Regions from separate parts of the Bacillus sp. SH7-1 genome, predicted to be linked through region 2. Evidence: riboswitches for the same ligand, from Rfam matches in the RefSeq annotation. Region 2 holds a riboswitch; the other holds the start of a gene.
What was found. A riboswitch is a leader RNA that binds a small molecule or an ion and turns the genes downstream of it on or off. The one in region 2 is predicted to bind cyclic di-AMP.
Positions count from the first base shown of each region.

Region 1: linked by a shared signal. The riboswitch ahead of DN390_RS06175 (SipW-dependent-type signal peptide-containing protein) and the one ahead of DN390_RS20490 (APC family permease) in region 2 are both predicted to bind cyclic di-AMP.

Region 1 covers NZ_QNUD01000006.1:105,849-116,251, forward strand. The annotation lists gene DN390_RS06125 (NCS2 family permease) at 1-234, shown strand, start outside; gene DN390_RS06130 (hypothetical protein) at 341-535, opposite strand; gene DN390_RS06135 (patatin-like phospholipase family protein) at 663-1,517, opposite strand; gene DN390_RS06140 (MarR family transcriptional regulator) at 1,646-2,107, opposite strand; gene DN390_RS06145 (MFS transporter) at 2,249-3,430, shown strand; gene kdpDN (KdpD-like non-kinase potassium sensor) at 3,453-4,607, opposite strand; gene kdpC (K(+)-transporting ATPase subunit C) at 4,664-5,245, opposite strand; gene kdpB (potassium-transporting ATPase subunit KdpB) at 5,262-7,352, opposite strand; gene kdpA (potassium-transporting ATPase subunit KdpA) at 7,366-9,033, opposite strand; gene kdpF (K(+)-transporting ATPase subunit F) at 9,053-9,133, opposite strand; gene DN390_RS06175 (SipW-dependent-type signal peptide-containing protein) at 9,130-9,234, opposite strand; cyclic di-AMP (ydaO/yuaA leader) riboswitch at 9,331-9,476, opposite strand; gene DN390_RS06180 (hypothetical protein) at 9,738-9,968, opposite strand; gene DN390_RS06185 (hypothetical protein) at 9,985-10,371, opposite strand.
Region 2 covers NZ_QNUD01000026.1:68,269-78,671, reverse strand. The annotation lists gene DN390_RS20520 (sensor histidine kinase) at 1-842, shown strand, start outside; gene DN390_RS20515 (M23 family metallopeptidase) at 925-1,785, shown strand; gene DN390_RS20510 (Nramp family divalent metal transporter) at 1,841-3,136, opposite strand; gene trhO (oxygen-dependent tRNA uridine(34) hydroxylase TrhO) at 3,612-4,571, shown strand; gene DN390_RS20500 (hypothetical protein) at 4,829-6,304, opposite strand; gene panE (2-dehydropantoate 2-reductase) at 6,480-7,424, shown strand; gene DN390_RS31245 (hypothetical protein) at 7,480-7,608, opposite strand; cyclic di-AMP (ydaO/yuaA leader) riboswitch at 7,749-7,895, shown strand; gene DN390_RS20490 (APC family permease) at 8,040-9,866, shown strand.

The DNA.
Region 1 (10,403 bases), on a different contig from region 2:
CTTATGATGGGCTCTGTTCGCCACATTGATTGGGATGCATTTGATGAATCATTCCCAGCATTTTTAGTAATCTTAAGCATGCCACTTACATCAAGTATCTCAACAGGTATTGCACTTGGATTTATTTCATACCCACTTATGAAAGTGGCAAAAGGTAAATTTCGTTCTGTTCACCCACTTGTATATGTATTTGGAATTTTGTTTGCTTATCAATTGATTTTCTTACCACATTAAAAAAGTAGAGCATCGAAATTCGATGCTCTACTTTTCTTTTACAACAATCATTCAAACTATAACGCTCCCGCCAAAATATGAAGAAGCTTATAACCTTTTAATATTTCTATTCTACCTGTAATTCTTTACTGCACTTTTGAATGAAAACTGATGAAATAACCATTACTATGCCCACACTAAAACCAATAAATTGATCTAATAACATTTCATCATGAATAAACCAGCGAAGTAAAAATACACCACCAAAAATAAGCATCATGATAAATCCAGTATGTCTAAGTCCTTTATATACATTTTCCATATGTATCACCTCTCCACATACTTTTATCCATATTATACCATAACCTAAAAACGTGTATAACCAACATTCGGCATTGAAACCAATAATAAAAAAGGCTGCATAGAATTTCTTCTCTGCAGCCTAATACTTATTTTTGCAAGAACGCCTGTAAATCTGCAAATTGTCTCTTTGCATCTTCATAACCTTGCTCATATAAACTTTGTAGTTTTATCGCATCTTTTTCCATACGATCTACTTGAAGCGGCACTTCTGGACGAATAACAAATAAATTACCCGCTTGCTCTTCTTTTTCAATGTAGTGAAGTGTTTCATTATACACTTCATAACGATTTAGCATTGTGTTAACAAGGTTCGGATATTTTTTATAAGCTTTCGCTGCAACCCAGCCAAATTTTGATTTCTTTTTTGCATAACCATGATTTCTCGTCAAAATAACGACTGATTTTTTAAATCCATCCTCCTGTGCTTTTCGAACTGGAATTGGATCAGAAATCCCGCCATCTAATAATTGCTTACCACGGTAATTTACTACTGGTGCAATGAAAGGTAATGAGCTAGACGCTTGTAATAAATTTAGCGCATCATCATTCGTTCCCTCTTTTTCAAAATAAACAGACTGTCCTGTTTCACAATCCGTTGTTCCTACAAGAAAGCGTTCGGGACTATTAAAGTATGTTTCAAAATCAAACGGCACATGCTTTTCTGGTATTTCATGAAAAATGAAATCCATATCAAATAACTGACGTTTTCTCCATAAGTTTTTATACGATAAATACTTTGGATGTGATACATAGTCAATATTGACCGTTTTATTTCTATTTCTTTGTCTGGAAAGATACGACGCTGCATGACAAGCACCAGCTGATACACCGATTACATATGGAAAATATAAATCTTGTTCCATAAAGTATTCTAGTATCCCGCCCGTATATACACCACGCATCCCGCCGCCTTCTAATACTAACCCCGTATTTTCAAGCATGTTATTCTCTCCTCTTTATATATTGACTCTTTAACTATTCACTATGTTAAGTATCTTTTTCTATTATATATGAGTTCTTTTAGAAATTATATTCAAACGGCTTGAAATGAAGGAGTTTTTTCTTCCAATTATATTTCCAAATGATCGGAGACATCCTTTATAAACCTTTGAATAAAGTCTTGCTCTTCTTTCGTATATCCATCTAAAAGTAACAGCCACTTTTCTTCAGCTTGTTTATGCAATTTATCATGAGCTTTATATATTTCATTTCCGCTTTCCGTTAAGCGGAAAAAAATTTCTTTTTGATTATCTAACATTTGTATCTTCTCAACGAATTGCTTTTGAAACAACTTTGTACAAATTTTAGAGATTGCGCCCTTCGTCATTCCCATTTCTATCGTAATTGCCGTTACATTCATCAGACCATTTTTCCCGATACACTCGATTACATGTAACTCAGATAAAGACATACCACTTACACCTGTCTCACGAAGAAACTTCTCATTTTGTCCTTTCAAATGTTCTTCTTTTTTATGCAAAAGTGTACGAATGTCCGAAAGTATTTCCATTTGTTTCGTTGCATAATCCAATCCGTTCGCCCCCTAAGTTTCCAAAGAAACAATTTAACTATATACCATTTTAAAATCATTTTTTCATATTTACAAGTGAGAAAAACATGTTAAAATAAATTTAGTTTCCAAGGAAACTAAATCAAAAAGGAGGTTAACACGATGAAAAAATCCAAACTAAATTTCATTTTATATGTTATCTGTATTAGCGCCTTACTCGGTTCCTTCGCTCAAAATATTTACACACCTATCTTGCCCATGATTCAAGGTTCTTTTCATACTTCTTTTTATCTTGTAAATGTAACAGTTTCACTTTTCACACTCGTTCTTGCAATTATGCAGCTCGTATATGGGCCTTTAATTGATACAAAAGGAAGAAAGTCTGTCCTTATTCCTAGTTTAATCATTAGTACAATTGGTTCAATTGGATGTGCTTTTTCAGCGAACATTTATTTATTTCTATTCTTTAGAACTGTTCAAGCTATAGGAATAGCGGCTATACCTGTAGTCGCAGCAACGATTATCGGCGATTTATTTGAAGGAAAAGAACGCGGAGAAGCAATGAGCCTTTATCAAATGTTACTTGCTCTCGCACCTGCGATTGGTCCCCTCATTGGTGGTTATCTCGGCAGTATAAATGGTCACTTATCCGTATTTCTGTTTTTATCTACGCTTGGCATTCTCTTATTAATTATAAATATCTCACTACTTCCAGAAACAAAACCAACTGTAATTAAGCAACCGCAAGCAAAAAAGAATTACTGGCGTATCTTAAAAAATACTACTGGATTTTCTATTACTCTTATTGGCTTTATTCAATTTTGTATTTACTTTTGCTTTCTCGTTTTTTTACCGAGTATTTTAACAAATTCATTTCATTTAACTGCAAGTGAAATTGGCCTTATGTTTGTACCGATGTCCCTTTCTATTATGTTAGGAAGTTATTGCTACAAGTTTTTGCAAAAGCGCCTCACAACAAAGCAAACTTTATTCATTACTAGTTTCTTCAATATTATATGTGTCACTTTATTCTCTTTCACATATAGCATCAACATTCCATTCATCATTATCGTTACCTCTTTATACGGTTTTAGTATGGGACTGTCTATGCCAACTCACACTACTTTATTAACGGAAGAATTCATACAAGAACGTGCAACTGCTATCGGTATGTACAACTTCATCCGCTATCTCGGTATGAGCACAGGACCACTTGTAGGTGGATTTCTTTTATTTAATCAAAACTACTTTTGGATTTTCTTCCTAGGTGCAATTATGTTTCTAATCATAATCTTATATGCGATGAAAATGCTACGCTTCCCCGCCACACAAAAAGTAAAATAGAGACCTACAGATGGTCTCTATTTTACGCTCGTTGATCCGCAACAATATGAATATCAATATGCTTCGTTTGTCTCATAATCTCATTTACAATCGAGCCTTTTCTTATTTCTTCCCACCTTGTTCTTGCCGATTGCCCCAATAAAATTTGCGTTACTTGTAATCTTTTCGCAACTTCAATAATAACATCTGCTGGCTTTCTCCCTTTCGCCTCTTCTAACACAAAACTTGCATCAAATTGATTCGTGAGCGACTTCCACTCTTCAATTGTTTGTTTTTTACCTGCTGAAAGAGAGTCTATATTTTCTCTTTCAACATTTAATACATACAATTCAGCGTTTAACCGATCAGCCATGCGCCATCCTCGTCTTATTAATTTCTCCGCTGTTGAGCTGTATTGTACACAAACAAGAATTTTTTCTTTTACGCCAATCGGTTCTATTACTGTTTGGCTAATTTTCTCGTCCATATCATCGGCAACTTCACGAAGTGACAATTCTCTTAGTGCCCCTAAATTATTGAGCGTAAAGAAATTTTGTAAGCTTTGTTGAATTTTTTCTTCCTTATATATCTTTCCATCTATTAATCTCTTCCTTAATACTTCCGGTGTTGCATCAACGAGCTGAATTTCATTTGCTTTTTGCAAAATAAAATCCGGAATACGTTCTCGCACTTTAACATTCGTAATTTGAGCTACAATGTCATGAACACTTTCTAAATGTTGAATATTAAACGCTGATAATACGGATATACCTCCATCTAGCAATTCCTGTACATCCATATAACGTTTCTTATTTTTAGATCCAGGAATATTACTATGCGCGAGTTCATCCACAACAACGACTTGCGGTGCACGTTTTATAATTCCTTCCACATCAAGTTCATAAAATACTTTTCCTTTATACTCTATTTCTTTTAAAGGAACTTTTTCTAAATTAGTAATTGCGTCTTCCGTCTCTTTTCTCCCGTGCGTTTCAATTAAACCAATTACAATATCCATACCGTCCTTTTTCATCTCTCTAGCATCAAGTAGCATTTTATAACTTTTCCCTACTCCTGGAGCAGCCCCCACGTACAGCTTTAACTTCCCGCGATTTTGCTGACGAATATATTCTAAATACTCTTCTGGTGTTCGCCTTTGAAAAGTTGGTTTATAGTCATCTGCATACAAAACATTCACAACCTTTCTTTTGAAACAACGCTACCTCAATCCGTTAGATTGAGGTAGCACTGTTACTATTTCATTAGTTTCTGTAATTCTAAATTTAACTTTAAGACGTTCACGCGATCTTCTCCAAATAAACCAAGTGCCGCGCCTTCCGTTTGATCTTTAATCAATTGATTTAGCATTTCTTTCGGAATATTCGTTATTTTAGAGATGCGCTCTACCTGCACGGAAGCTGCCTTCGGACTAATGTCAGGATCAAGCCCTGAACCTGAATTCGTCACTAAATCGATTGGCACTTCTTTAACTGGTACGGCCCGGTTTTGTTTCTTCCACTCTTCAATACTTTTCTCTACTCGTTTCTCTAAATCTGGATTAGACGGTGCATAGTTATTTGAACCAGATGCTTCTGCTTTATATTCAATACTAGAAACGCGCCCATGAAAATAACGTGGATCTGTGAAATTTTGACCGATTAATTTAGAACCAATCACTTCATTTTTATCATTATATATTAGACTTCCATCCGCATTATCCTTCATTACTGCTTGTGCAATACCAGTAACAATAAGCGGATATACAAGTCCGCACAACACTAAAAATGTAAAAGTAATACGGATGATTGGTGATAGTATACTTTGTTTCTTCGCCATCTCTTTCCCCTCTTCCTTATATAAACAAGCCGACAATCATATCAATTACTTTAATTCCAATGAACGGTACAATCACTCCGCCAAGCCCATAAATAAGTAGGTTTCGGCCAAGTAGTGCATTCGAACTCATCGGTTTATATGCGATACCTTTCATCGCCAATGGAATGAGTAATGGAATAATAACTGCATTAAATATTAATGCTGATAAAATCGCTGACAGTGGTGATGTTAGTTTCATAATGTTTAATGCTTCCATTTGCGGAATCGCAAGTGTAAACATCGCTGGAATGATTGCAAAATATTTTGCAATATCGTTTGCAATACTAAACGTCGTTAAAGCACCGCGTGTCATTAACAATTGCTTACCGATTCCTACTACCTCAATAATCTTCGTTGGATTCGAATCTAAATCAATCATATTCGCTGCTTCTTTCGCAGCTGTTGTACCACTATTCATCGCTAATCCAACGTCAGCCTGCGCTAATGCCGGCGCATCATTTGTACCATCACCTGTCATCGCTACGAGTTTTCCTTTATCTTGCTCTGCTTTAATAACCGCAATTTTATCTTCTGGTTTGCACTCAGCAACAAATTCATCTACTCCAGCTTCTTTTGCAATTGTTGCTGCTGTTAATGGGTTATCCCCTGTACACATAACCGTTTTAATCCCCATTTGGCGTAATTGTTCAAAACGTTCACGCATACCAGGTTTTACTGTATCCTTTAAATAAATTAAACCGTAAATACGATTATCCACTGCAACTACAAGTGGTGTTCCGCCCTCTTTTGAAATGAAATCTGCTTTTTGATTTACATCTTTCGGAATCGTTCCACCTTGTGACTGAACCCATTCAATTACGCTACCTACAGCACCTTTTCTCACTTTCGTTCCGTCCTGTAAATCAACACCACTCATTCTCGTTTCTGCTTTAAACGGAACAAACTCACCTTGTTCTGCAATTTCTCGATTATATGATATCGATTTCGTTTTTACATATTCAATAACCGATCGACCTTCTGGTGTTTCATCTAAAACTGAGCCAATTGCAGCCCACTTTCCAACTTGCTCAATCGTTTCATTTCCTACAGGTAATAATGTATGAGCCATTCGGTTCCCGAAAGTAATCGTACCCGTTTTATCTAAAATAATTGTATTAATATCGCCCGCAGCTTCTACTGCTTTACCCGACATTGCTAACACATTAAACTTTGTCACGCGGTCCATCCCGGCAATACCAATCGCTGATAATAATCCACCAATTGTCGTTGGAATTAAACAAACTAACAACGCTACAAGTACAGCTGTATCAATTTGAAATCCTAAATAATTTGTAAAAATCGGCAGCGTCACAACAACGATTAAGAAAATAAGCGTTAAACTCGTTAATACTGTATTTAAAGCAATCTCATTCGGCGTTTTTTGACGCGCAGCCCCTTCTACTAACGAAATCATTTTATCAATAAATGATTCACCAGGATTACTCGTAATGACAATCGTAATCTCGTCACTTACAACCATCGTTCCACCTGTCACGGAACAAAAATCACCGCCCGCTTCTTTTATTACAGGAGCTGATTCCCCTGTAATCGCAGATTCATCAACAGATGCTAATCCTTTTATGACTTCCCCATCACTTGGAATCATTTCTCCTTGTTTTACAATAACAACGTCACCTTTTCTAAGATCGGTTGCTGAAACTTGAGCGATGTCTCCATTTTCTTTTACAACATTTGCAAACACATCTTTCTTCGACTGTTTTAAAGAATCGGCTTGCGCTTTCCCCCGCCCTTCCGCTAACGCTTCTGCAAAGTTAGCAAATAAAACTGTAAATAATAGAATGAGAGAAACTGTTATATTAAACCATCCTGGTACACTACTGGAACTACTTGGAAGAAACGATAAAATGAACGTAATGATAAATCCAATTTCCACAACAAACATAATTGGATTCTTTATCATGACTTTCGGACTCAATTTCGCAAAGGATTGTTTCATCGCATGTGTCACGATATCACGATCCATCGTTTTCGCTTGTCTAACCTCATCTTCTACAGCATGTATTTGTGATTCATTTACTCTTTTTTCTTTTACTACTACCGGTCTCATCATTTACCCTCCATTACTTCAATGTAAGAAATTCTGCAATTGGACCAAGTACTAACATCGGGAAGAATGTTAATGCACCGACAATTACAATTGTTCCGATGAAAATGCCGCCAAATAAACTATTATCCGTACGGAACGTTCCGACTGTTTCTGGTACAACCGTCTTTTCTTTCAATGAAGCTGCCACAGCTAGCATTGTAATTAAACTGAAATAGCGACCTAAAAACATAACTAAACCAGTTGTAATATTCCAAAACGGTGTATTATCCGCTAATCCTTCAAATCCAGATCCGTTATTCGCAGCTGACGATGTATATTCATATACCACTTGCGTCAAACCGTGGAAACCGGAATGAGAAATAGCATCCGTTCCTAAACTTGTTGAAAGTGCTAATGCTGAAAATCCTAAAATAAGCAGTGGATGAAATAGTATCGTTACCGCAATTAATTTCATTTCCTTACCTTCAATTTTCTTACCTAAAAATTCTGGTGTCCGTCCAACCATCAATCCAGATATAAAGACTGCGATAATCGCATACATAATAATGTTCACAAAACCTGCTCCAACGCCGCCATATACTGTATTTAACATCATATTTACAAGTGGAACTAATCCACCAATTGGTGTTAACGTATCATGCATCGTATTAACAGCCCCTGTTTCAGCAGCTGTCGTTACAGTCGCATAAAGGGAAGAAAATACTGTTCCGAACCTTACTTCTTTTCCTTCTGTACTTCCTTGTATATGTTCAATACCCATTCCATTTAATGCCGGATTCCCGTTTAGTTCAGATGTCGTAATCGTTATAAACCCTAGTAAAAACACCATGAATAGTGAAACGAAAAGAATACGTCCTTGTTTTTTATTTCCTACCATTCGTCCGTACGTGAATGGTAGTGCTGTTGGCAATAACATCATAAGCATCATTTGCAAAATATTACTCATTTGCCCTGGATTTTCAAAAGGGTGCGTAGAGTTTGCTCCGAAAAATCCACCGCCGTTATTTCCAAGTTCCTTAATGGAAACAAATGATGCAACTGGCCCGCGTAATATATTTTGCTTTGCCCCATCGATTGTTTGTGCTGTAACTGCACCGTCTAACGTTTGTGGTACACCAAGTGCGACAAAGACTAGCGCCGCAATAAATGCGATAGGAAGAAATACTCTCGTTAACGCTCTTGTAAAATCAACGAAAAAGTTACCGAGTTCTTTTCCAGCGAGCCCTCTTATAAATGCCATAACGAGTGCTAATGTCGTTGCCGGTGCTGCAAACATTAAAAATGTAATCCCAATTAATTGTGATAAATACGATAAACCATTTTCACCGCTATAATGCTGTAAATTTGTATCAGCCATAAAACTAATTGCTGTATTAAAAGCGAGTGTGGGCTCCATTCCTTCAATGTGTGCTGGATTTAATGGCAATACTCCTTGTAGTCTGAAAATGAAATATACGACAACAATCATAAATCCATTTAATAAAACTAATGATAGTGCGTACTGTTTCCACGTTTGATTGTATTCTTTTACACCCGTAATTTTAAAAATAAGTTTTTCAAAAGGCCCGAATACTTGATCTAGCTTTTTGCTACCTTGAAAGGCTTTCTCTAAATAAATTCCCGTTGGCTTTGCCACAAGAATAAACAATAGCATTGTAATAACAACTGCGACCCAGATCATAATGAATGACTCCCCCTAATTAAAACTTTTCCGGATTTAATAATGCATACACTAAGTACACCGTAATTACTGCAACAATAACCGATAAGGCAATCGTCATGATTGCTTCCCTTCTTTCACAACTTTATCTGACCAACTTGCAAGACTTGCCATCGATGCGACTAACACAACAAAAATTCCGATCATTACAACATCTAACATAGCTATCCCTCTCCCTACTGTAAAAATTTACCATCAGATTATCAAAAAAAGAACACTAAGCTCTACTTAGTGTTCGAAATGAACAACACAAAGTAAACCTCCTCTCTAAACGCTTACGAGGTTAGCTGTCGGATTCGGGCCTAAAGAGTAGCCCTACTTTCAAAACTGAAAGATTCACCCCAAGTGACGATGCACAAAATTGGTTCCCCCGCTCCATTTCTGGAACTCAGCGATTTTAGGTTTTTTTGGAAATTTTATGAATGATTTATGAGAGTAAATATACTCCTCTATATTTAACTTGTAAAGAGGAAAATTACTGAAAATAAGAAAATATCCATCTATTTAAACGCTTACATTGAGTGTTATTAATATTCTTTCACCTGTTTTCTCGTCTTTTCTTTCTTTTTCACAGAAATAACCTTTTAAATACGAAATAAAAAGAGCGAATGACATGAAGTGCATAGCTTGTTGCACCTCGCATTCGCTCTTTTTTCATACACTATTTATTCTCCTCGTAAAAAAGCACGTAAATTTCTCCCGCGAATATAAACTTGTGACAATTCTGCATGTAACTGCTCATATTCGATAACATCTGTTTTTAAATATAAAGCGTCTTTTGACGGCAATATGATATAGGGCCTTGGAAAAATAGGATCGAGCACCACCAATTCTTGAACTCGATCTACTGATACCGCCCAACGATTTGCTATATCTCCTAGTAACAACACCTTCATCTTCTTTTCCTCCGCCCTATTCAAAAAATAAAAAAGAAATATTATCACAATTCGTAAACACGACAAATGTAGCTCCAATTGTTTCATAGAGCCTTGCTGGATATCGTTTATTCCTTGTAACAACAGTAATAGGTGCTTGAAAAGAAAAGCGGATGTGTTCTGTGAAGAAGCTAACGATTTGAAGCTCATCCCCTAGTAAAATCACCTTCTTAACACACTCACAAATACTAGTAAAATCCTGCTCCTTGCTACAACTATACGTCCAATCAAATCCACAATCCCTAACTTCAGCCGCTATCTCTTCATTTGCTGTAAAAATAATTAACTCATGTTGAAATGCTACTAAATCTCTTAAACTATTTACCTTGCTTTCTTCTCCAACACAAATAAGTGTTAGTTCCATGTACCTCATCCTCCTTAGCATAAAAGAACTCA
Region 2 (10,403 bases):
TATCTGAAATTAATAAGAACGTGAAGGAAATAAGTAATGGCAATTTGGAAATCCATATACCTATTTCAAAAAATGACGAGATTGGTGAATTAGCGACGAATGTTAATAGAATGGCGAAAAGTTTAAAAGAGGCTATCGAGAATGAAAAAAAATCACAGGAAATGAAAAATGAAATGATTAGTAATATTTCACATGATTTACGAACGCCTGTAACATCTCTAATCGGTTACGCGGATCTATTAGGCAATAGACTTCATTCAAATATAGAAGAATGCGAGCAATATGTAAGTATATTAAAGCGAAAAAGTTATGAATTAAAAAATCAAGTAGATGATTTATTAGAATACTGTCAAATAAATTATAGAGAGATCGAATTACATAAGAGTGTAGTACATATGAAAGCGTTCATTGAACAAATCATGATTGATTTTGTACCACAACTAGATGATGCCGATATGAGCTTTTGTATTAAAGGTGATAAGGAGTTACATGTGGAAATGGATGTAGCGCTTATGGTGAGGTTATTCGAAAATGTAATTAGTAATAGTATTATGTACGGGAAAGATGGAAAGGAGATTTTTATTCAAGTTTCTAAAAGAGATATGAGTGTTGAAATAGAAATTAAAAATTTGGGACAATGTATTCCGAATAAGAACCTTCCTTACGTTTTTGAGAAGTTTTATCGTGGTGAAAAATCACGTAGCTCTTATACGGGTGGAAAAGGAATGGGGCTTGCAATTGCGAAAAGTATAGCAGAGCTTCATAAAGGGGATATCACTGTGCGCAGTAACGAGAAAGAAACTGTTTTCACCATCGTTTTACCACATTATAAAGAATTGTAAGAAAGTCGTAAGTATTTCTTTTATATGTCGTAATTTTCACATCGTATCATGTAGAACAAAGATAGGAGAGTAGGGATACAACATGTGGAAGAAATACGTATTAGTAATTTTAGTAGTTTTTTTAATTACAAGTTGGAGTGTAGTTTATTTAATGGATGGTGTTATATCAGTCGTTTTTTGGTGGAGTATACAAGCGTTTAGCTTAGTATCAATCTTTATTTTGATAGCGTCAGTATTACTATTTGTGTGGAAAGGCATTTTCAGAAAGCGAATAGATAGAACACTACTCTTCATAGTTCTTTTCTCTATAATAGGGGCTTGGCCCTTAGGATGGTTCGCTAACATAGGCGGACTTGCTTACCCAGCAGATGTACAGTCTATGACTCCTAAAGTAGTCGTTCGCTTTCCTTTGAATGAACGAGCACTAGTAGGCTGGGGTGGTGATCGGTTAGAAACGAACTATCATGTTATAAAACCGAATGAACGATGGGCATATGATATTCTTATCCCGCCTGCTGAAGTGAAAAGTAGTAAGTTAGAGGAGTATGGGATATACGGTACAGATGTACTGGCACCAGTTTCTGGAACAGTTGTATCAATTAATAATGATGAAAAAGATTTAGTTCCGGGATCGGAGGGTTTTCAGTCAATGGCCGGAAATCATATTTATTTACGACTAGATGAAACAGGCACATTTTTGATTCTTGCCCATTTAAAGCAAGGGTCAATTAAAGTGAGGGAAGGACAACGTGTAAATGAAGGAGAGATTCTTGCTCAAGTCGGTAACTCAGGAAGTTCAAGTGAGCCCCATTTACATATTCATCATCAAAGGAAGGATCCATCAAAGGTAAGTATGTTTTTAGCGGAAGGACTGCCACTGTACTTTCAAACTGAAAAAGGTGCGATAATGCCGGAAAGAGGCACATATATAAGAGGTAATTAGAAGAGATTTACTTCATTAAGAAAAGGTATTCCAGTTTTTGGAATACCTTTTCTCATTACCCTACAAATGTTTGATACAGTAAGAAAATATTTAAAATGATAACAAGTACAGCAATGATCCAAGCGATAAAGGTAGTTATGCGGTGATTAACGAGTACACCCATAATTTTTTTACTACTTGTAAACATAATAAGTGGTACTAATGCAAAAGCAATACCGAATGATAAGACGACTTGGCTCATGACTAGAGCGTAAGTTGGATTTACACCTAAAGCGATAATAACTAATGGTGGAATCATTGTAATAAATCGGCGTAAGTATAACGGAATATGCATTCGAATGAATCCTTGCATGATAATGTCACCAGACATTGTACCGACTGAGGAGCTAGATAAACCTGCTGATAAAAGTCCGATTCCAAATAAAGCAGCGGATGCAGGACCGACTAAGTTGCTAAATTGATTAAAAGCAACATCAAGATCTTCAACATGCAAGCCGTTTTTAAAGAATAGTGCAGCAGCAACAATTAACATGCTTGCATTAATTGCTCCAGCGATAACCATTGCGATAATGATATCAATAAACTCAAAGCGGAAAATCTTTTTCTTTTGTTCATCATTTGTTCCGACTACTCGGCGCTGCGTTAAAGCGGAATGTAAATATATTGCATGTGGCATAACTGTCGCGCCTAAAATACCAGCTGCTAATAAGATACTATCCACGCCTTGGAATTTTGGAATAAATAGCCCTGAAAGTAAAGGGCTTAATTCCGGTTTTGCGTAGAAAACTTGTACACCAAAAGCGATAACAACGATAAAAATCATCCCTGTTATAATAGCTTCTAATGGACGGAAACCTCTGCGTTGAAATTCAAGAATAATAAATGATCCGGCAGCTGTTATTAAAGCGGCTGGTAACATTGGAATCCCGAATAATAAGTACAATCCGAGTGCCGCTCCAATAAATTCAGCTAAATCTGTCGCCATAATAACGAGCTCCCCTTGAATCCATAAACCGATGGAAACAGGTTTTGGGAAGTTTTCTCGAGCGATTTCAGGAAGGTTTCTACCTGTAGCAATTCCTAATTTAGCGGATAAAGTTTGGATTAATACAGCCATTAAATTAGAAGCAAGAATTACCCAGAGTAATAAATATCCATATTGTGATCCAGCGGCAATATTTGTCGCGAAATTGCCAGGATCAATATAAGCGACGGAAGCGATAAAAGCAGGACCTAAGAATGGTAATAGTCTTTTTAAGCCTTTCGTTTGTCCGCTTAATGCTAAATGTGCGGATTGAACAGTTGTACTTTGAGAAGGGACTTGTTCATCTTTTGATATATCTTTATTCATAGTAGTTTTCCCCTTTAAAATGTTAACTTGATGAAATTATTGTAAGTATTCTTATTGTTTATTTCAATACATTTAAATGTACTAGGTGATATTTTTATTTGAACATAAATGTTTCCTTAGTGCAAATTATATGTCTTTATACAATGAATGGTGTGATGTTATAAAAAATTGGGAGTTTATGGCATGATGACGTGGGGAAACATAATGAATTAAAGGACTAATTTTGAAATTTATGTGAACATAAAGTCGATAATACAGCATATTAATTGATGGAATTGCATTTGTATGATATATAATATATTGGGATTACAACATAACCACAGTATTTTGGTGTGTAATCTTGTTTTTTATTTTTGTTAACTTATAGAAAATAGTATAAAGAGAAGAAAATGGATTCATTTTCTTATTATATATGTTTTGATATGAACGTTAACTTATACATGATTTTAAAATTTAGATAGGTGGTAGAAATACATTGGCAACTACAAAACCATATAGAGTATTACTATATTACATGTACACAACAATTGAAAACCCAGAAGAATTTGCGGCAGAGCATTTAGAATTTTGTAATTCACTTGAGTTAAAAGGAAGAATCCTTGTAGCTAAAGAAGGTATTAACGGAACTTGTTCTGGTACTGTAGAACAAACAGAGAAATACATGGAAGCAATGAACAACGATCCACGTTTTGACGGTATCGTATTTAAAATAGATGAAGAAGAAGGGCACGCATTCAAGAAAATGCACGTACGTCCTCGTCCAGAGTTAGTTACACTTCGTCTAGAAGATGACATTAATCCACACGAAATAACTGGGAAGTATTTAGAGCCAAAAGATTTTTATGAAGCAATGAAACAAGAAGATACAGTTATCATTGATGCACGAAATGATTATGAGTTTGATTTAGGACACTTTAAAGGTGCGATTAAACCGGATATTGAATCATTCCGTGAATTACCAGACTGGATTAGAGAAAATAAAGAAACACTTGAAGGTAAAAAGATTTTAACGTACTGTACAGGTGGAATTCGTTGTGAGAAGTTTTCTGGTTGGTTAGTTCGAGAAGGATATGAAGATGTAAGTCAGCTTCATGGCGGAATTGTAACATACGGAAAAGACCCAGAAGTACAAGGTGAGCTTTGGGATGGACAATGTTACGTGTTCGATGAGCGTATCGCTGTACCAGTAAACCAAAAAGAACATGTTATTGTTGGTAAAGACCACTTTACAGGTGAACCTTGTGAGCGCTATGTAAACTGTTCAAATCCAGAATGTAACAAGAAAATTTTATGTTCTGAAGAAAACGAAGCGAAGTATTTACGTGCATGTTCTCATGAATGCCGTGTAAGCCCACGTAACCGCTACGTAATACAACATGAATTAACTGAAGAACAAGTAGCTGCTGCGTTAGAGAAGATCGAAGCAGGGAAGTAAGTGGAATTCGTGTAATAAAAAAGGGTACTCCAAACTTTATGTTGGAGTACTCTTTTTATATTGTCCGGTTCAGCTTTTGGTCGGTTTCTGTCGGCAAGTCGATATATCTGGAAAATCGCCGATATATTTTGAGTTGCGCTGATATATTTAAAAAATCGCCGATATATTTCGAGATGCGCCGATATATCCGAAAAATCGCTGATAAAAATTTCATTTACTGTAGCGCACCACGTATTTCAATGTAAAAACAACCTTCTTTACTTCGTATCATCTTTCTCTCTCACAGCAGACAACACTGTTTGTTTTACCCATGCTTTTCTTCTTCTATGCTGTACACCCCATTGATATAACCCTTGCGCACCTAAAATAAGTGAAATGACGATGCCGCTAATTGCTATTAAAAGTGCGAAAAATTCAAGTGGCGACGATATTTTGTTTGAGTCGGTGTTTCTTAAAAGGTCAATCATAGTAAATCCTAACATTTGGCCCACTACAGAATAGAGCGTTAAAATTAATAATAAAAGGCTATCTTTTTTAGAGGCAACATTTTCTTGATATTTAAACAAACTATCAAGATTTTGTTTCGCGTTCGAGTATAGAACCTCAATATTAAAAAGTTTTCTTAAGCGGAAGAAAATATCTTCACTTTGTGATTGGGATACTAATTCTAAAGAAAAATAATTAGCAGTGAACGAATTGATTGAATAAATTAATTTCTCTATTTCATTAGTATCTTGTTCAATATTTAGCTCAGCATAGGCGTTTGCCATTTTTAATAAAACAATTTTATGGAATAGATTTAATAATAAAGCGTAATAAAATTCTCCGTACATTTGACTCGCAAGTTTAGCTATTGCATCGTCAGCTTCGTTTGTAATACATGTAAAAATATGTTCTTCCATTATGAAATAGCGATTGGGTGCCCATCTCTGGTAAGCGTGCAGCTTTAAATAATTATGAATATAAGGAAGGTTATTTGCACTTACATAAGCCTTGCCATCACTTGTTAATCCGGAAAGACTGGAAGTGCGATACACATCCACTTCATTTAGTTCTATATCTACTTTTATAGATAATAAAGTTTGAACGTACATTCTTTGGTCTTCAAAGAAAGGAAAGGTTTGAAAGTAAGAGCTTCTTAATCTCTTCTTCTCAAAGAAATCTGTTACGCCATGAAATAAATAACCAAAAATGAATCTTTCCACTTGGGAATACTTTTTTCCGTTACATTCAATACAAATAGTCTCAGTTGTATCATTTTTAGTTTCAAGTACACGGAAGCGAGCGGCGAATTCGATTGCTTCAGATAAAGTCATGTTTGGAGCAGTATTTACTTCTGTTCGAATTGTTAAGAAGCCAAGCTCATAAGGGCAAAGTGTTACATCAATAGAGTGTATCTTGAATGGAATTGAAATAAGGTTTGTTGTTAAATGTCCAGTTAAGTTAAGGTCCTTTGAATAACGTTGCAATCCTTTTTGATGCTCTGAATGAGGAAATAGAATTTTATTTGTAAATGAAAGATAGTATGCTTCCATATTTTGATGTGAAACTTGAAACTTTCCGTAGTATGTATTTTCATTTTCAAGATGGTCGAGTCGAAAAGGGCGAAAATCATTTTTTTGTAAGAAAGGGAACATATTTTGTTCGTACCCAGTTTTAAAAGAAAACGGGAATATAAATTGAAATATAGCTGTTGTTACATCTTTTTCTTCGATTGTTTGTATTGCCTCCATTTACATTGTTTCCTTTCCGTATATGCTATAAAAACAACATGCCCAAATTTATTTGAAAATAACCACTGTTTTATACTTGAGTAAGAATGAAAATTCAGCTTATTTAGCAGGGGACATGTATAATGTTATGTATACGAAAAGTTATAAATTTTTATTTTGAAAAGGGGGATGTAGTATGCGGATTTTAGTATTAGGAGCTGGTGGAGTCGGAGGTTTTTTTGGTGGCCGATTAGTTGAAAAGGGAGAAGATGTTACGTTTCTTGTTCGTAGTAAAAGGAAAAAACAATTGGAGGAAAGAGGGCTTGTAATTCGCAGTGTTAACGGGGATTTTTCCTTCCAACCGAAATTAATAACGAAAGAAGATAGAACTTCTCCATTTGATGTCATTTTATTTTCAACAAAAGCGTACCACTTAAACGAGGCAATTCAAGATTTGAAGCCGTTTGTAGGTGAAAATACTGTAATCATTCCATTGTTAAATGGTATCGCTCATTTATCACAATTACAAAAAGAATTCGGCGAGGAAAAAGTAATTGGCGGTTTATGCTTTATCGAGACGACGTTAAACGATCAAGGAGAAATTGTACAAACTAGCGCTGCCAACAGACTTGTGTATGGAGAAATTAAGTCTCAAGATTCAGAGAGAATAAAGCATATTTCTAAAGCATTTGCAGATACGAAATCTAGTTTTGTTTTAAGTGAAAGTATTACGCAAGATATGTGGCATAAATATTTATTTATTACTGTAATGTCAGGTGTGACAACATTAATGCGTGCACCAATAGGACCAATCCGTGAAAGCGAAGGTGGACGTGATTTTATACGAAGCTTATTTGAAGAATGCATGCAAATTATGAGATGTATTGGGGCACCAGTTAAGGCTGAGATTGCCAAGGAACATATGAAAACAATTGATAAAATATCATATGATATGAAGTCATCGATGCAGCGGGATATGGAAAAAGGTTCGTCTATTGAAGGGCAGCACTTACAAGGATATTTACTAGATGTAGCAGAACAATTTTCTATAGAAGCACCATTATTAGGAGCAGTATATCAAAATTTGAAAGTGTATGAAGAAATGACCTTAAACAGATTAGCAATAGAATTGGATGTATGAAAAAATAAAAAAGAAAGCAATATATAAGTGTATTGCTTTCTTTTTTTATGACAAATTATTTATTTCTTTTCGTTCTATCTGTCAAATTTATTTCCTGTTCACGTTTACCGTATAATTGATTAATCTCATTTGCTAACGCATCTAAATAGGAATCGGAAAAAATAGGCTTCTTTTCTTTAGACATATGGGTCTCCTTTATCGATTTTTTAGTATTCATTATGTATATTTACTGGCGGATTATGCGCAATCATTTTAAATTTTTTCTTTTTCAAAATTTTTGTTTACATTTTGAAAATAAAGGAGTATTATAATCCACAGTTTCAATTTTCTAAATCGCTGAAACCGCATGGTGCGGGGGACCCGTTCTTATGGATTAATACTTAATCCAATGGGGTGAATCCTTGAAAAAGGTAGGGCTACTCATAGGCCCGAATCCGACAGCTAACCTCGTAAGCGTTATATTGAGAAGGAAGGTGGAGCTTGTGCGACAAAAAATATAATGTCTACAAGTCTATTTCGTTATGGCTTGTAGACATTTTTTGTTTTCTGAAGAAATAGTTTATCCGCTGTAACTAGCAGAAAAGTTCGTACAAAATTATTGGAGAGTGGACAGCAGTGGTTTCATCTATTAAAAGATTTTTAATTGGAAGACCGTTAAAATCAACTGAGCTTGGAGAACAAAAGCTCAATAAAACGAAGGCGTTAGCAATTTTGTCTTCTGACGCTTTATCATCGGTTGCTTACGGTCCAGAGCAAATATTAATTGCTTTAGCAGGTCTTGGAGCAATCGCTTATTGGTATTCTATTCCGATAGCTGTTGGGGTATTAGTATTATTGACAGCCCTTATTTTATCTTATCGCCAAATTATTTTTGCTTATCCGCATGGCGGGGGCGCATATGTTGTATCAAAAGAAAATTTAGGAATGAATCCAGGCTTAATTGCTGGAGGATCTTTATTGGTCGATTATATTTTAACAGTTGCGGTAAGTGTGTCTGCAGGTACAGATGCGCTAACATCTGCTTTTCCTAGTTTACATGCACATAATGTAATCATTGCGATTATATTTGTTATATTTATTACTATTTTAAATTTAAGAGGGGTAACGGAATCAGCTTCCGTTTTAGCATATCCTGTTTATTTATTCGTTTTAGCACTATTTATATTAATTGGTGTAGGGATATATAATATTTTAACGGGACACGTTTCACCGACTTTACACACGCCAATTGGAACGCCGGTTGCAGGAATTAGTTTGTTTTTACTGTTACGAGCATTTGCATCGGGTAGTTCGGCTTTAACAGGTGTAGAGGCAATCTCTAACGCAATTCCAAACTTTAAGGATCCTGCACCTAACAATGCAGCGAAAACATTGCTTGCAATGGGAGCATTACTTGCAGTGTTATTTTCAGGGATTGTTTTCTTAGCTTATTATTACGGAATTACTCCAAGTAAAGAAGTAACAGTTGTTTCTCAAATTGCTGAACAAACATTTGGACGTAATTTCATGTACTATTTCATACAAGGTACAACAGCTTTAATATTAATCCTCGCTGCTAACACAGGATATTCTGCATTTCCGCTATTAGCAGTTAACCTTGCAAAAGATAAGTTTATACCGAGAATGTTTACGATTAGAGGAGACCGCCTAGGTTACTCAAACGGTATTATTATACTTGGAATCGCATCGATTATTTTAATTGTAGCTTTCCAAGGGCAAACAGAACATTTAATTCCGTTATATGCAGTAGGTGTATTTATTCCATTTACACTTTCTCAAACTGGAATGGTATTAAAATGGCTTCGTGAAAAACCTGAAGGATGGGCTTTGAGATTAACGGTTAATTTAATTGGTGCAGTTATTAGTTTTATCGTAATGAGCATGTTCTTTTTAACTAAATTTGCACAAGTTTGGTCAATCCTTATTTTCTTACCGGTCATTATCTTCTTGTTCCACCGAATTAAGAAGCATTACGATGCGGTAGGAGACCAATTAAGTTTAAAAACTTGTGAACGGATTGTTCCAATTGAAGGAAATGTAATTGTCGTTCCTGTAGCTGGTATGACACATGTAGTAGAAAATTCATTGAACTATGCGAAGTCTCTTTCTGCAGATCAAGTAATCGCGGTATATGTTGCTTTTGACAGAGAAGAGGAAAAGAAATTTGAAGAGAAATGGAAGAAGTGGCAACCTGAAGTAAGGCTTGTTACATTACATTCTCATTATAGAAGTATTATTCAGCCACTAACAAAGTTTATTGATACAGTACAGTATAAAGCGAGTGAATCAAATTACCGAGTTACGGTCGTTATACCACAGTTTATTCCGAAAAAAGGTTGGCATAACATTCTTCATAATCAATCTAGTTTACTCATTCGTGCTTATTTACTCTATAAAAGAAATGTTGTTATTACGACAGTTCCATATCATTTGAAAAAGTAAGAAGGTTTTTTAAGGATAGCTTTACGAAAGTGAAGCTATCCTTTTTGTGTATACGCTATGCATAATTGCATATGAGCCTAAAAGATATATTAATATAATTTTTATATCTGTTAGTAAATAGAGGTTTTTGTTGTGATATATGGATATTTCAATTGGAAAAGTGAAGTGGATTATATTTTGAAATAAGGACATGAAAGCTTGAAAATAAAGGGAATGAAAATACTTCTTTACGATAGATAAATAGCTGTGTTTAAATGACCTTACAGTACAAAACTTATATGAAAACAAAACGGAATTTCATATTTACGTACGTTGTTTAGTTTAAAATGAATAATATTTTTATGTAATATATTCACTGTGTGAATGTGGAAATGGCTATAAAATAGAAATTTTATACAATGTTATTCATACTAATCACATATGAAATGTTTTATAACAATAAGTAAGTACTATAGCAATAAAAGTTGAGAGAGGTGGTTCATACATGGATCGCGGTGAGAACGTTCTCTATTTTAACCATCTCAAATTATGTGCAAG